DNA from 2 places in the Kribbella sp. NPDC002412 genome. Region 1 is predicted to be linked to the other one. Evidence: riboswitches for the same ligand, from Rfam matches in the RefSeq annotation. Region 1 holds a riboswitch; the other holds the start of a gene.
What was found. A riboswitch is a leader RNA that binds a small molecule or an ion and turns the genes downstream of it on or off. The one in region 1 is predicted to bind S-adenosylmethionine.
Positions count from the first base shown of each region.

Region 2: linked by a shared signal. The riboswitch ahead of thrC (threonine synthase) and the one ahead of ACWCOV_RS10755 (aminotransferase class V-fold PLP-dependent enzyme) in region 1 are both predicted to bind S-adenosylmethionine.

Region 1 is NZ_JBSFBL010000010.1:48,689-56,202, reverse strand. Features, by position in the region: gene ACWCOV_RS10770 (DNA translocase FtsK 4TM domain-containing protein) at 1-582, opposite strand, end outside; gene ACWCOV_RS10765 (DUF4184 family protein) at 634-1,422, opposite strand; gene ACWCOV_RS10760 (DinB family protein) at 1,432-1,947, opposite strand; SAM riboswitch class IV at 2,042-2,155, shown strand; gene ACWCOV_RS10755 (aminotransferase class V-fold PLP-dependent enzyme) at 2,172-3,536, shown strand; gene ACWCOV_RS10750 (prolyl oligopeptidase family serine peptidase) at 3,547-5,607, opposite strand; gene ACWCOV_RS10745 (TetR/AcrR family transcriptional regulator) at 5,737-6,282, opposite strand; gene ACWCOV_RS10740 (alpha/beta fold hydrolase) at 6,337-7,191, shown strand; gene ACWCOV_RS10735 (alkaline phosphatase D family protein) at 7,286-7,514, opposite strand, start outside.
Region 2 is NZ_JBSFBL010000003.1:207,143-214,656, forward strand. Features, by position in the region: gene ACWCOV_RS04155 (zinc-dependent alcohol dehydrogenase family protein) at 1-1,015, opposite strand, end outside; gene ACWCOV_RS04160 (ubiquitin-like small modifier protein 1) at 1,030-1,305, opposite strand; gene thrC (threonine synthase) at 1,302-2,564, opposite strand; SAM riboswitch class I at 2,575-2,714, opposite strand; gene ACWCOV_RS04170 (helix-turn-helix domain-containing protein) at 2,780-3,742, opposite strand; gene ACWCOV_RS04175 (cation:proton antiporter) at 3,900-5,129, opposite strand; gene ACWCOV_RS04180 (DNA-3-methyladenine glycosylase family protein) at 5,157-6,110, opposite strand; gene ACWCOV_RS04185 (hypothetical protein) at 6,156-6,623, shown strand; gene otsB (trehalose-phosphatase) at 6,589-7,422, opposite strand; gene ACWCOV_RS04195 (LytR C-terminal domain-containing protein) at 7,419-7,514, opposite strand, start outside.

The DNA of each region.
Region 1 (7,514 bases):
GCCGTTGGCGATGTGGATCAGGCCGAGCACACCGAGCCCGAACGTCGTCCAGCCGATCACCTGCCGGCCGGCCGGGCCGTTGCGGTCCGGGTTGCGCATGGTGCGCAGCGCGATGAACAGCAGCATCAGCGGGACGGCCCAGCCGAGCATGCCGACACTGCCGCCGACGACGGTCCGGATGACGTTGCCGACGGCACCTGGCAGCTGCCACCAGATGGCGGCGGCCACCACGACGCCCAGGCCGATCAGGAACAGGCCGGCGCCGTCGCGGCGGTGCTCGGGGTCGAGGTCGCGGGCGCCGTTGCCGATTCCGCGGACCATGCCGCCGAGCAGGTGCGCGATGCCGATCCAGAGCTTCACGAAGCCGCGGCCGAGCGCGAGCATGGCGGCCGCGAACGGGCCCGGTCCGCTGTTTTTGGGCGTGCTGGTCCGCGCGGCGGTGGATCCACCGCGCTTCGCGCTCTGCCCACGCTTCTGGGCGCCTGACGGACGGGAGCGTCCACCAGCAGCCGACCGTGCCGTACTCGGCCGGTTGGCTGCCGACTTCTGCGCCCGCGCCGGGGAAGACGTGCGGGTCGCCATATGCCTCAGGCTACCCCGATTACCTCTCGAGTCCCACGTGTCACACGCCGATCACACTGCCCCATCCGTAGCGTCACGGCGCCGCCACCGGAACAGGTGCCAGAGCACCACATACCAGGCCAGAGCCACCAGACCGCCGAGAACGAGACCTGTGAGCACGAGTCGTACTGCGGTCTCGCCGACGAGTTCCTCGGCTCCGTCCAGCTGTACGAAGGCTCCCGCGATACCCAGCGCGAGCACGCCGGCGACGACGACGTACCGCACCCAGGACGGGACGAGGCCACCCACCGCATGCACCGGGGCGCGGCGGAACCAGCGGTAGAGCCAGATGGCGAGGATCAGGCAGCCGCCGAGGGTGCTGACGTACTGCAGGATGCGGTACGCGTCCCAGGCAGCGGTCACCTCGGCGACGAAGATGTCGGGGAAGCGGCGGACGAAGTAGCCGTGGCCGTGGGTCAACGAGTCCCAGAGCACATGCGTGAAGGCGCCGAGGACGGCGGAGACCGCGGCCCACGCGAGGACTACCGGCGACCAAGTCGGTGCGGGCGGGAGACGTGAGGCAAGAGCTGCCGGCGCGAGGGCTACGAGTGGACGCCTGAGGATCAGGTAGAAGACCGCGAGCAGGAGCAGCGCGATCAGGGGGTCGAGCCAGAAGGCTGACGTGAACTCGTGGGTCAGCGTCAGAGTCAGGTTGCCGTTGATCTGCTGGGTGGCGAGGCGGTAGAGCGGGTCGACGTACAGCAGGTCGGGTGCGATCGCGCCGGCTACCAGCGCTGAAGACACCAAGGGACGCCGGATCAGAGGGAGAACGGCCGCCGGGTGGGCAAGCGTGAAGGGCACTGCCGCAGCCTAGGCGCCGGTGGTGCCGTCCAGTTGTTCTCGGACGAGGTCGGCGTGGCCGCAGTGGCGGGCGTACTCGCCGATCAGGTGGATGTAGATCATCCGCAGCGTCGACTCGGTGTCCCTGAAGGTGAAGCGCTCGTCCAGCGAGTGCCCGGCAGCGGCCTCGTCGGACAGCTTCCACTCCTCGATCAGGCCGTCGTACGCCGCCTCGGCGTCAGCAGGATCGATGAGCTCGAAGTCCGCGTCCTTCCCGAGCTCCAGGGGAAACACGGGCTCGGCAGGGACGGCGGCGAAGTGGATGCGAAACCAGATCCGCTCGACCTTGGTCAGGTGCCGGATCAGTCCGAGCAGCGAGAGGTTCGACGGCGGCGACGGCCGCTCGGCCAGCTGCGCGGCGGTCAGCCCGGCGCACTTGAAGAGCAGAGTCGTGCGATAGAAGTCCAGGTAACCCTGGAGCAATGAGCGCTCCGGCGCGATCAACGAGCCGCTCGGTCGCTCGACGGCAGGTGCTCTCCAAGTCATGCGATCCCCAATGTGTCCACGATGTGTTCGCTCATCTCATCACATGAGATAGCCACTGGCGTCAGCCGTAGCCCGTTCGTTACCGTCTTCGGCAGGTCATGAGCGCCAGCGTCAAGCCCCGGCTCGCTGGCCGGCAACCCTCCTCCGCGGTGGGGTGCCCCGGGTGAAGACCAGGCCGTGCGGATACCCCGCTCGGCAAGTGCGGACTTCCTGGGAGCAGCAGCATGTCGATCCTCTCCATCCTCGAGCCTGCCAGTACGACGACCACGCGGCCGACTGTGGCCCGCCTCGCCACCGGCAGCATCCCCGCCACCGTCGGTTCGGACCTGCTGGTCCCGCTGGCCGACGGCCGGGTCACCGACTACGCGAACTTCGACCACGGCGCCAGCGCGCCGTGTCTGGAGTCGGTCCGCGCCAGCGTCGAGGCGGCGCTACCGTCGTACGCCTCGGTGCACCGCGGCAACGGGTACGCCTCCCGCATCACCACCCAGTGGTACGAGCGGGCCCGCGCTGAGGTGCACGCGTTCGTCGGCGCCCGTGACGACGACCAGGTCATCTTCACCCGGCAGACGACCGACGCGCTGAACCTGCTCGCCCACGCCGTCCCCGCGGACGCGACCGTGATCGTGTTCGAGTCCGAGCATCACGCAGCGCTCCTGCCCTGGCCGGCCGAGCGGACCGTGCGCCTCGCAGCGCCGGCTAGCCCGAGCGAGGCCGTGACCAACGTCGCCGACGCGCTCCGCAACGCGCCGGAAGGCCCGCGGCTCGTCGTCGTGACCGGCGCGTCCAACGTGACCGGCGAGATCTTCCCGATCGCGGAGATCGCGGCCGTCGCCAAGGCGCACGGTGCGCGCGTCTGCCTGGACGCCGCGCAGCTCGCGCCGCACCGGCCGGTGGACATCGCCGAACTGGACGTCGACTGGGTCGCCCTGTCCGGCCACAAGCTCTACGCCCCGTACGGCGCCGGCGCTCTGATCGGCCGCTCCGACTGGCTGGACGCCGCCGAGCCCTACCTGTACGGCGGCGGCGCGACGACCGCGGTCACCGAGGACCTCGTGGTCTGGGCGACCGGCCCGGCGCGGCACGAGGGCGGCTCCCCCAACGTGATCGGCGCGATCGCGCTGGCCTCGGCCTGTGCGGCGATCAGCAGGCACCGCGATGCCATCGAGCAGCACGAGCGCAGCCTGCTCGCCCGGCTCCGGACCGGTCTCGCACAGATTCCCGGCGTCACGACGTACTCGATCTTCGGCCAGGACGCGGACCGCGTCGGCACGGTGTGTTTCACCGTCGCCGGTCTGACCTCGACCCTGGTGTCCGCGGCGCTCAGCGCCGAGTACGGCATCGGCGTCCGCGACGGCAAGTTCTGTGCGCACCCGCTCGTCGGCCACCTGCTCGCGGATTCCCCCGAGCACGGTACGGCGGTCCGCGCGAGCCTCGGCCTCGGGACGACGCGGGAGCACGTCGACCGCCTCGTCAACGCCGTACGGACGCTGGCCACCAGCGGGCCGCGGTCGGAGTACGAGGAGTCCGCGCACGGCTGTCAGCCCGCCGACGACCCCCGCGACCTCCAAGCGCCTCGCATCTGGTGATGCAGCCCTCCTACTGCTCAGGAGGTTGAAGGCCTACATGGTGAGCAGCGAACGCCAGTAGGTCCGCCCATTCCGACGCGACCATCGCGGCGGGTTTCCCGAAGCCGTGGCCGGTGTTGACCTCGACCCTGGTCAAGACAGGTTCGGCGGAGGACTGGGCATGCTGCAACGCGGCGATGAACTTGTGGCTGTGCAACGGCACCACCCGGTCGTCGTGGTCACCGGTGACCACGAGCGTGGCCGGGTACGCCGTCCCCTCCTGCACCCGGTGCAGCGGTGAGTACGCCAGCAGGTCCTCGAACTGCTCCGGGTTGTCCGGATGCCCGAAGTCGGAGGTCCAGGCGGCCCCCACCGTGAACAGGTGGAACCTCAGCATGTCGAGTACGCCGACACCCGGCAGCGCGACCGCGAACAGGTCGGGCCGCTGCGTCATCACGGCGCCGACCAGCAGACCGCCGTTGCTGCGACCGTGGATGGCCAGCTGCTCCGGCGTGGTCACGCCGGTGTCGCGCAGGTGCTCGGCGACGGCGATGAAGTCGTCGAAGACGTTCTGCTTGTTCTTCAGGCGGCCCGCGTCGTGCCAGGCGCTGCCGTACTCGCCGCCACCGCGCAGGTTCGCGATCACCAGCACCCCGCCGGCGGCCAGCCACGCCGGCCAGCCCGGCCGGTACTCGGCCAGGATCGGGATGCGGAAGCCGCCGTACCCGTAGAGCATGGTCGGGCGTGGTGACGAGAAGTCGAGGTCGGCGCGGCTGATCAGGAAGTACGGCACCTCGCGCCCGGGCTCGAGCCGGCGCTCGACCGTGATGGCCGGCGACGTGAAGCCACCCGCCCCGCGGACGAGCTCGGGCAGCGCGCGGACGGCGCGGGTCGAGGCCGAAACGACGTACGAGAGGGTCGGGTCGGTCGGTGTGGACAGTCCGACGAAGAGCTCGTCGTACTCCGGGGAGGCGTTCATGCCGACCACTCCCCCGCCCGGCGCCTCCACCACGCGGGCGTCGGAGCCGTCCAGCGCGTAGAGCGTGAGCACGGGCTGCGCGTCGACCAGAGTGAGCGTCGCGAGACCGCTCGCCGTACCGCGGACCGCCTGCAGGGTGCCCTCGCCCTCCGGGATCAGGTCGGTGAACTGCCCATCGAGGGAGGCGAGCACGACCCGGCCGCGGGGTGCGTCGCGGTCGGTGCGCACGACGAGTTGATCACCGGACATCCGCACGAACGTGATCTCGTCCGCGAGGTAGTCGACCACCTTGATCGGTTCGCCGATGCCGTCGTCCGACGTGATCGGGAAGACCCACAGCCGGGTCGCCGGGTCGGTGCCCTCGCTGATGTGGACGACGAGATAGCGGTCGTCCTCGGACACCTCGGGCGTGATGAAGATGCGGTCGTTGTCCGGGAAGTCCAGCACCAACTCGTCCGACGCCTGCGGCGTGCCGACCCGGTGCAACATCAACCGGCCGCCCGACAGTGTCTTGGTCTCGGTGCCTTCGCTGCGACCGCTGGCCGGGTAGTGCAGATAGAGGTACGCCGAACTGTCCGGCAACCAGGTCGCCTCGCAGAACTTGGCCTCCGTCACCACGTCGTCGACCGGCGTGCCGGTGGCGATGTCGAGCAGCCGGAACGTGGTCCAGTCGCTGCCGCTCTCGTTGATGCCGTAGGCGAAGTACTTGCCGTCCGGGCTGACCGTGAACGTGCCCAGCGAGTCGGTGCCCGCGGCGGACAGCGTGTTCGGGTCGATCAGCACGCGGCCGTGGTCGACCAGGTCCTCGAGGGTCTCGGCGACGTACACCACGTCCTGCGCCTGGGTGCCGTCGTTGCGGCCGACGAAGTACCAACCGGACTTCTTGACCGGGACGCCGGCCCGCGGCCGGGCCAGGATCGCGGACATCGTGGCCTGAAACCACGCCCGCTCCGGATAGCTGGACAGCTCGGCCTCGGTGAACGCGTTCTGGCGGGCGACCCAGTCCCTGGTCCCGGGCGCGTCGGGGTCCTCCAGCCAGCGGTACGGATCGGCGATTCGATGCCCGTGCAGTGTCTCGACGACATCGTCGCGGCGGGTGTCCGGGTAGGTCATGGGGCCTCCCGGCCTGGACTGAGGAGCGGAGGGAGCGAGGCGACTGGAGTGACGAGGGAAGGCCGGGAGTTCCAGCCCCATGACCCGCCGCGCGGCAGCGTGGCATTCAGCAGAGTCATGCGGACAAACTTAACTGGCAAGTGCAACCTTCAACAGCAGCTCGAAGGTGGGCCGCGGGTCGACCTCGTCGTGGCGTGCGATGCGGTGCAGGATCAAGCCCTCGGAGGCGGCGGCGATCGCCCGGGCGGCAGCCAGCGGATCGGGTGCGCCGAGGCCGGCCAGTGCTGTCACGGCGATGTTCTCCATCACCTCCCGGCCGCGGGACAACCCGGCCCGGATGGCTGGATCGTGGCTGCCTTCCAGGAACAGCACCAGCCGTGCGGTGGTCCGAACCCGGTTGACCCGAGTGAGGTAGTCGAACAGTCCGCACATGATGTCGACGAACTCCTCGGCCGTGGCCGGAGTGAATGCCGTGTCCAGCGCCTGGCCCTCGGTCTCGGTGATCCGGTCGACGACACCGGAGAGCAGGGCCGCGCGGGTGCGGAAGTAGTTCGAGGTCGAGCCCTTCGGCAGTCCGGCCCGCTCGTCGACGCGGGCGTGGGTGAGCGCGCGCAGCCCCTCGGTGCCGAGGAGCTCGATGGCGGCGTCCAGGGCGCGAGCACGCGTCGGCGTCATGCCGTCACTATAGACGTAGTGACTTCGTACTACGTTCGTAGTACCGTCGAGGACATGCTTCCGACACTCGATGGGGTGACCCACACCTACGTCGAGCTGCCTGGACTCCGGATGCATGTGACCGAAGCCGGCAGCGGCGACGCCGTCCTGATGCTCCACGGTTTCACGCAGCACTGGTGGGAGTGGCGCGACGTCATTCCCACCATGGCTCAGCACTACCGTGTGATCTGCCCCGACCTGCGCGGCGCCGGCTGGACCGACGCGCCGCCCGACGGGTACACCGCCGACCAGTTGCTCGGCGACCTGCTCGCGCTGCTGGACGCGCTGGACCTCGACCAGGTGCACCTGATCGCGCACGACTGGTCCGCGATCGTCGCGTACCTGCTGTGCCTGGACCATCCGGAGCGCGTCCGCGACCAGGTGTCGATCGCGATCCCGCCGCCGTACGTCGAGTTCGACGGCGCGATGGTGCGCAGCCTCCTGCGGCACGCCTGGTTCAACTTCATCGTGCCGGTGCCGGGCCTCGGTCCCTGGGCGCTGCGCACGTGGCTGACCCGCCACCTGCTGGCGTCGGTCTCCCGCGGGATCACCGACGAGGACCTGGAGATCTTCACCGAGCGGCTGCGCGAGCCGGCCCGCGCCCGGGCCGGGTCCGCGCTGTACCGGCACTTCATCCAGCCGACCGGCACGCGGATGCTCCGCGGCAAGTACCGGGATCGCCGGCTCCGCACGCCGACCCTGGTGCTGCTCGGCGACGAGGACCCGAACGTGCGGCCCGAGTTCATCCACGGCTACGAGCCGTACGTCGACGACCTGCGGATCCACGAGGTCGCCGGCGCGTCCCACTTCGTCGTGGACGACAGACCTGACGAGGTCGCGCGGCTCGCACTCGAGTTCTTCAAACGTTGAGCGTCGTACCCACCGGCCCCGGTGGGCGGCATCCCGCACAGGCGCCGGGGGCCGGTGGGTACGACGGGCCTCAGCGGGCCGTCTCAACCACCTCTTACCGGGCGGGTTCGATGTCTTTGGACCACAGGACCTTGCCGTAGAGGTCGCGCAGCGACGCGGTGAAGACGCCGGTGCGCGGGTCGATGTCGACGTGGCCGAAGAACTGGTTGCCACCGCTCGGCGGCTGGTTCGGGAAGTCGGCCGCCTTCACGAACTCGACCTTCGGCCCGAACGTCGAGTCCAGCGCGTTCGGCCCGAACGTGCCGGCGTTGATCGGCCCGGCG
Region 2 (7,514 bases), on a different contig from region 1:
TGATGATGGTTATGCCGGCGGGGGTGTTGTTGGTCAGGGCGGCCAGGGCGGTGGGGGTTTCTTCCAGGGTGATGGTTCGGGTGATCAGCGCGGCCGGATTGAGGTTGCCGTTGGCAACTAGGGTCAGCATTTCGGGGTAGGCGTGGGCGGGCATGCCGTGACTGCCCAGCCATTCGAGTTCCTGGCCGATCAGGCGGCCTACGTCGAGTTGGACGCCGGAGGGGAGGAGGCCGACCTGGAGGTGGCGGCCGCGGGGGCGCAAGGTGAGGAGGGCTTGCTGGACGATGGAGTTCGAGCCGAGAGCGTCCATCGTGACGTGGGCGCCGCCGCCGGTGAGGTCGCGGAGGTGGGACACAGTGTCGGCAGATGCCAGGACGGTGTCGGCAGCGCCGTACGCGCGGGCCAGCGTCAGAGCGTCGGGGTTCTTGTCGACGGCGATCACGCGCGCGCCGAGGGCGGCCGCGATCATGACCGCGGACAACCCGACGCCGCCGCAGCCGAAGATCACCACGTTCTCGTCCGCGGCGACCCGGCCGACCTGACGAACAGCGCGGAAGGAGGTCGCGAAACGACAACCCAAGCCGGCCGCGGTGTCGAAGTCGAGATCGTCGGGCAGGCGCACCAAGTTGACCGCGGCGAACGGTACGGCGACGTGCGTGGCGAAGGAGCCCCAGTAGTTGAAGCCGGGCTGGAGCTGGTTGGGGCAGACCTGCTGGTTTCCGGAGAGGCACTGTTCGCACGTGCCGCACGCGCAGATGAACGGCGTGGTGACGCGGTCGCCGACCTGCCAGCCGTCGACCCCGGGACCGATGGCGGCGATCGTTCCGGCCAGTTCGTGCCCAGGGACGTGGGGCAGGACGATGTCCGCGTCGTGCCCCATCCAGCCGTGCCAGTCGCTGCGGCACAACCCGGTGGCCTCGACCTTCAGGACGACACCACCGGGCTCCGGCTCAGGGGCCGCCACCTCGGCGACAGTGGGCAGGACGCCGTACTGCTCGACTAGGACAGCGCGCATCCCGCAATGGTGCCTTAGCCGCCCGCGACGGCGGGGATGATCGAGATCTCGCCGCCGTCCTTGACCGAGGTCTGCAGGCCGTCGGCGAAGCGTACGTCGTCGTTGTCGACGTACACGTTGACGAAGCGGCGCAGCTCGCCGGAGTCGTCCAGCACGCGGCCCTTGATGCCCGGGTAGGCGGTGTCGAGGGACTCGAGCACCTCGCTGAGCGTCGCGCCCTCGGCGCTGACCGAGGACGCGCCCTGGGTGTACTGGCGCAGGATGGTGGGGACCCGGACACTCACGCTCACTGCAGGCCTGCCTTCACGAAGGCGTCGTACGACGCGGGGATGGTCACCTTGGGGCCGACCCGGTCGGCCACGGCGTCGAGCGTCTTCAGCCCGTCGCCGGAGTTGATGATCACCGTCTCGGCCTCGGGGTCGAGCTGGCCGGTCTCGACCAGCTTCTTCAGGGTCGCGACCGTCACCCCGCCCGCGGTCTCGGTGAAGATGCCCTCGGTGCGGGCCAGCAGCCGGATGCCCTCGATGACCTCTTCGTCGGTGACGTCCTCGATGGCGCCACCGGTACGGCGGGCCACGTCCAGGACGTACGGCCCGTCGGCCGGGTTGCCGATCGCGAGCGACTTGGCGATGGTGTCCGGCTTGACCGGCTTCACCACGTCGTACCCGTCCCGGAACGCCTGCGCGACCGGCGAGCAGCCGGTGGCCTGGGCGCCGTACACCTTGTAGTCGGTCGCGTCGACCAGGCCGAGCTTGCCGAGCTCGGTGAAGCCCTTGTCGACCTTGGTCAGCTGCGAGCCGGAGGCGACCGGGATGACGATCTGCTGCGGCAGCCGCCAGCCGAGCTGCTCGGCGATCTCGAAGGCGAGCGTCTTGGAGCCCTCGGAGTAGTACGGGCGGACGTTGACGTTGACGAACGCCCAGCCCTCCTCCTCGCCGGCGATCTCGGACGCCAGCTTGTTCACGTCGTCGTAGTTGCCCTCGACCGCGACCAGCGTGCCGTCGTACACGGCGCTGGTGATGACCTTGGGGCGCTCGAGGTCGTGCGGGATGAACACGACCGAGCGGATGCCGGCCCGGGCGGCGGCCGCGGCGACGGCGTTGGCCAGGTTGCCGGTGGAGGGGCAGGCGAAGACCTTCATGCCGAGCTCACGGGTGGCGCTCAGGGCGCTGGCGACGACACGGTCCTTGAAGGAGTGCGTCGGGTTGCCGGAGTCGTCCTTCACCCACAGTCTGCGCAGGCCCAGCTCGCGGGCCAGGTTGCCGGCGTCGATCAGCCGGGTGTAGCCGGGTTCGGTGTTCGGGAAGCTGGCCACGTCGACCGGGACGGGTAGCAGCGGCTGGTAGCGCCAGATGTTCTTGGGGCCGGCCTCGATCTGCTCACGGGTGATGGTGGGGTACTCGTACCCGACCTCGAGCGGACCGAAGCACTCCGTACAGGCGTATAACGGACCGAGCGGCGACTTCGCCCCACAGGCGCGACAGCTCAGGTGCGTACCGTTGCCGAAGGCACCTTCACGGATGGTGTGGGTGGCGGCGGTCAGGCTCATGGAGGTTCCCTCCTCATCTTCCCCGGTCGCCGGATCTCGGCGCGGGACGGATTTGGCACCGTTCCACCGCGAGCGTCCCGGACGGGACCTCAACGGGGAGGGTTGCCGGGACTTCAACGGGCCGTTTCCCTCAGTCCCTCTGGATGAGCTCCCCCGAGGTTACCCAATCGGGTCCATATTGTGTCTTCGGTTCCCACCATCCGAGACACTCGATCTCAACCGTGCCGGGCCCGGAAAGTACGGCGGTACGCCGAGGGCGACGTGTGGAGCTGCTTCGCGAAGTGATGACGCAGCGTCACCGGGGTCGCGAAGCCGGCCGCGGTCGCGATCTCCTCGACCGGGGCGTCACCAGTCTCCAGCATCGTCAAAGCCGCCTGGATCCGCTGGGCGATCAGCCACTTGCCCGGGGTCGTCCCGGTCGCCTTCACGAAATGCCGCAGGTAGGTCCGCGACGACAGCCCGGCCTGCCTGGCCAGATCCGGTACGCCGATCGGCTCGGCGAGATGCTCCAACGCCCACTCGAGGCTCCGCGCGACCGAGGCGTCGTCGGGGTCGGGCGGCACCGGGGACTCGATGTACTGCGCCTGCCCGCCGGCCCGGTACGGCTGGATCACCAGCCGCCGGGCGACCGCGTTCGCCACGGCCGCGCCGTAGTCCTTCCGGACCAGGTGCATGGCCAGGTCCAGCCCGGCGGCACACCCCGCACTCGTGAGTACGTCGCCTTCGTCGGTGTAGAGCGGCTCCGGGTCCACATGGACCTTCGGGTAGCGCTCACGGAGCAGGTCGGCGTACCGCCAGTGCGTCGTGGCCCGGCGGCCGTCGAGCAGGCCGGCCGCCGCGAGCGCGAACGCACCCGAGCAGATCGACACCATCCGGGCGCCGCGCCGATGCGCAGTCCGCAACGCCTCGATCAGCGCCTCCGACGTCTCGCCGCGCGGGTCGTGGACGCTCGGGATGACGACCGTGTCCGCGGCGGCGAAGTCGTCCAGGCCGTGCGGAGTGCTGAGCGTGGCGCCGCCGAGCACGCGGATCGGGTCCGGCGTCTCCGTGCAGACCTTCAGCCCGTACCAGGGCTGGTCGATGTCCGGCCAGGCCAGCCCGAACACCTCGATCACGATCCCGGCCTCGAAGGCCGTCATCCCGTCGTACGCGAGGACAGAAACCGTGCGTCGTCCCATGTGTCACAATCTTAGCGATAGTGGTCCTGAGCGCCACTTCTGCGGGCGGCTCGATCCTCGGACGATGGAGTCATGTTCAAGGTTCTGAAGGAGTTCGCAGCCGGAATCAACGCCGCCTCCGCCGTCCGCCACGGGCTCACGCCGCCCGCCGGGGCGCTCACCGCCGACGGCCGTCGAGCGTACGCATCAAAGGCGTCGCGGCAACGCCGTGAACAAGGACGCTCAGCACGACGGTGAAGCCGACGGTCGCCCACAACCACGGCAGATCGGTCGCGAAGTGCACACCGACGGCCGCCAGGTAGTAGACCGACGTCACGCCCCGGACCCCGAAGGCGGCCGTCATCCAGCGCTCGGAGCGATTCAGCTCCGAGCGCGCGAGCGAGAGCCACGCGATGACCGGACGGACGACGAACACCAGCAGTACGCCGATCACCGCGCCGGCCAGGGTGAGCGGTTCGAGCAGGCCGCCGGTGATCGCGACGCCGAGCAGGAGCAGGATCCCCCAGGTCAGGATGTGTTCGAGCTCCCCGATGAAGTTGTGCAGCTCCGAGTGGAACTCGTGACTCCGCTCGGCCGCCCGAAGCGCGAGCGCCGCGATGAAGACGGCGATGAACCCGTACCCGTGCAGCACCTCGGTCAGCCCGTAAACGCCGAGTGTCATGGCCAGCGCGAGGACGGGCTCACGTGAGTCCGCGAGCCGGAAGCTCTCGGCAGGCGCGCTGAACGCCATCTTGCCCAGCAGCCAGCCGGCGCCGAGGCCGACCGCGACGCCGATCGCCGTCTTGCCCACGACGTACCAACCAAGCCATTCCCACGCCGAGTGCGATTTGGTGGCGGCGAAGACGGCCAGATAGACCAGCGGGAACGCCAGTCCGTCGTTCAGCCCGGCCTCGGACGTCAGCGCGAACCGCACCTCGTCCTCCTCGTCCGGCTTGGCGCTCTCACCGGTGGTCGGCCCGCCAACCTGGACGTCCGACGCGAGCACCGGATCGGTTGGCGCGAGTACGGCGGCGATCAGCAACGCGGTCGCGGGAGCCAGGCCGAGCAGCCAGCCCACTCCGGTCAGCGCAGCCACACCAGCCGGCATCGCAACGAACAACAGCCGCCACGTGACACTCCATCGGAGCAGGCTGATCGGCCGGTCGATCGCCAGGCCGACACCCATCAGCGCGACGATGACGGTCAGCTCGGCCAGGTGCTCGGTCAGCTCGGGCTCGGCGATCGGACTGAGTCGGGACCGGTCGACGGCCAGCCCGAGCAACAGGCCGGCGCCGAGGAACGCGATCGGCGCGGACACGGCGTACCGGCGGAGCAAGCGAGGCAGTACGGCGCCCAGCAGCAGGGCCAGCCCGGCGACCAGGTACAGCCCGTCCCCGTCGATCGTCATCGTGCCGGACCGGTGCCCAGCGGGCGACTACCTCAAGCGATGGGTCGCACCCGGGGTGTGCGTCGGCAGGGACTTGCGAGGCCCGTAGCGCGGGTGGCCGACGCCGGTCAGCTCGAGCAGACGCTGCACCCGGAAGCGGTGGCCGCGGTACGGCTCGATGAGCTCCGCACAGCCGTCGTCGTCGAGCTCCTCACCGATCAACGCGTACGAGACGTTGCGGGACACGTGGTAGTCCGCGAACGAGAACGCATCCGCGTCACCGTGCGCCCGCTGCCGCACCTCAGCAGCCGTCCACACCCCGACGCCGGGCAACGACCGCAGCCGCCGTTCGATCTCCGCGGAGTCGGTCAGTTCCAGCGTCCGCTCCAACGCCTTCGCGCGAGTCGCGGCCGTGATCACGACCCTCGAACGACGGTTCTCCACGCCGGCCCGCAACCACTGCCACGACGGGATCATCCGCCACTCCTCCGGCGCCGGCGGGACCAGCATCACGCGCCCGTCCGGCGGCTGCGGTCCGGGCGCGGCCTCGCCGTACTCGCGCAGGATCAGCCGCCAGGCCCGGAACGCTTCCTTGCCGGTGACAACCTGTTCGATCCCGGCCGCGGCCATCGCCTCGAACACCGCTCGCGTCCGCGGCACCCGGACGTGCGGGAACCGCCGCGCCGCGTCCACCAGCGCCCGGTGCTCCGGCAACGGCTCGAACCCGTCCCAGCTGTCCGCGTCCCCCAGCAGCTCCGGCACCCCGTCCAGGGCCCACCCGGCGCCCGGACCCCATGCCTCGGCCTCCACTTCACCGGTCGACGCGTACGGCGTCAGCCGCAGCAACACCGGCCCCTCCGGTGTCCGCGTGGCGCGCCAGACGGCACGCCGTACCGGATCGAAGACGTACGCCGGATCGCCAGGACCCTTCCGCAGGCCACCGATCACCGAGTGCGGATCCACCACCCGCCCAGGACGCCAAACCCGCACCACCGAACTCACGGGCCAAGTCTTACTCACGCCACGGACAGAACCGCATACTGAGGCATGACTGGGTGGCAGTGGGTGAAGGTCGTGGGGAACTTCCTGAATCTGTCCACACTCGCCGGCCTGCTGGTCGGGGTGATCGGGCGAGCCAGGTTCAGCCGGGGGCCGCGGGGACTGTTCTTCGCGAACGGGTACAAGATCAAGTTCCCGATGGCGGGCGCGTTCACGATCGGGAACGTGGTGCTGAGCAAGCACGAGCGGGCGTACTTCGACGACGAGGCGCTGGTGCGGCACGAGGAGCGGCACTCCTGGCAGTACTTCTGCCTGATCGGGCTGCTGCTGTGGCCGCTGTACGTCGTCGGCGTCGTCGTCTCGTGGTGCCTCACCGGCGACCCGGCGTCGCGGAACCCGTTCGAGCGGCTGGCCGGCCTCAAGGACGGCGGGTACGTCGAGCGGCCGATCCAGTCCTTCGGCCAGACCCTGACGCAGACCTTCAGCGTGCTGCGATCGCGTCCGAAAGAGCCGTGAGCACGGTCACCACACCGGTCGGGTCGTCCACCACGATGTCCGCGGCGTCGATCAGCTCGGTCGCGTTGGACGACCGCGTGGCCAGCAGGACGGCCCGCAGGCCGGCCTTGCGCTGCTCCTCGATCGCCCGGTACGCCGCCAGGTCGCCGAGGTCGTCACCGGCGTACAGGATCGACTGAGCGCCGGTGTCCTCGAGCAGGCGCCGCAGTGCGACCCCTTTGTCGATGCCCGGCGGCCGCAGCTCCAACACCAGGTTGCCCGGCTCCAGCCGCAGCTCGGTCGACTCGGCCAGCTCGGTCAGCGGCGCCCGCAACCTGTCGAACGCACCAGTCGGATCGGCCATCCGGCGGGTGTGCACCGCCAGCGAGCTCTCCTTGTCCTCCACGAAGGCATCGGCGAGCCCCAGCTCCTGCAGCAGCCCAGGCAGCCGGTCACGCGCTTCGGCAACACCGGACGGCACCGGGTCACTCGTCACCCGCCCAGTCGCCGCGTCCCACCGCTCCAGCCCGTAGTGCCCGAGTACGACGAGACGCCCGAGACCAGGGTGTCCGGTGACGCCGGTCAGCTCGATGGCGACCAGGGCCGGGCGACCGGTGACGATCGCCACCTGGTTCACCGAACGGGCCAGCCGGGCCAGCGCGTCGAGCGAACCTTCCACCGGCCGGGACATGGCCGGGTCCTCGACCAGCGGCGACAGCACGCCGTCGAAGTCGGTCGAGATCACCGCGGTGGCCGGATCGGCGACGATCGCCTCCCAGCCCTCGCGTCCCGCCTCGGTCTGGATGGTCGGCGTGCTCATCCGGTGTAGTCCGAGGTGAGGATCACGGTGAGGCGGTCTTTCTTCATGTTGTCCAGCGCGCCCTTGGTGCGGCCGACTCCGAGGTCGCGGGC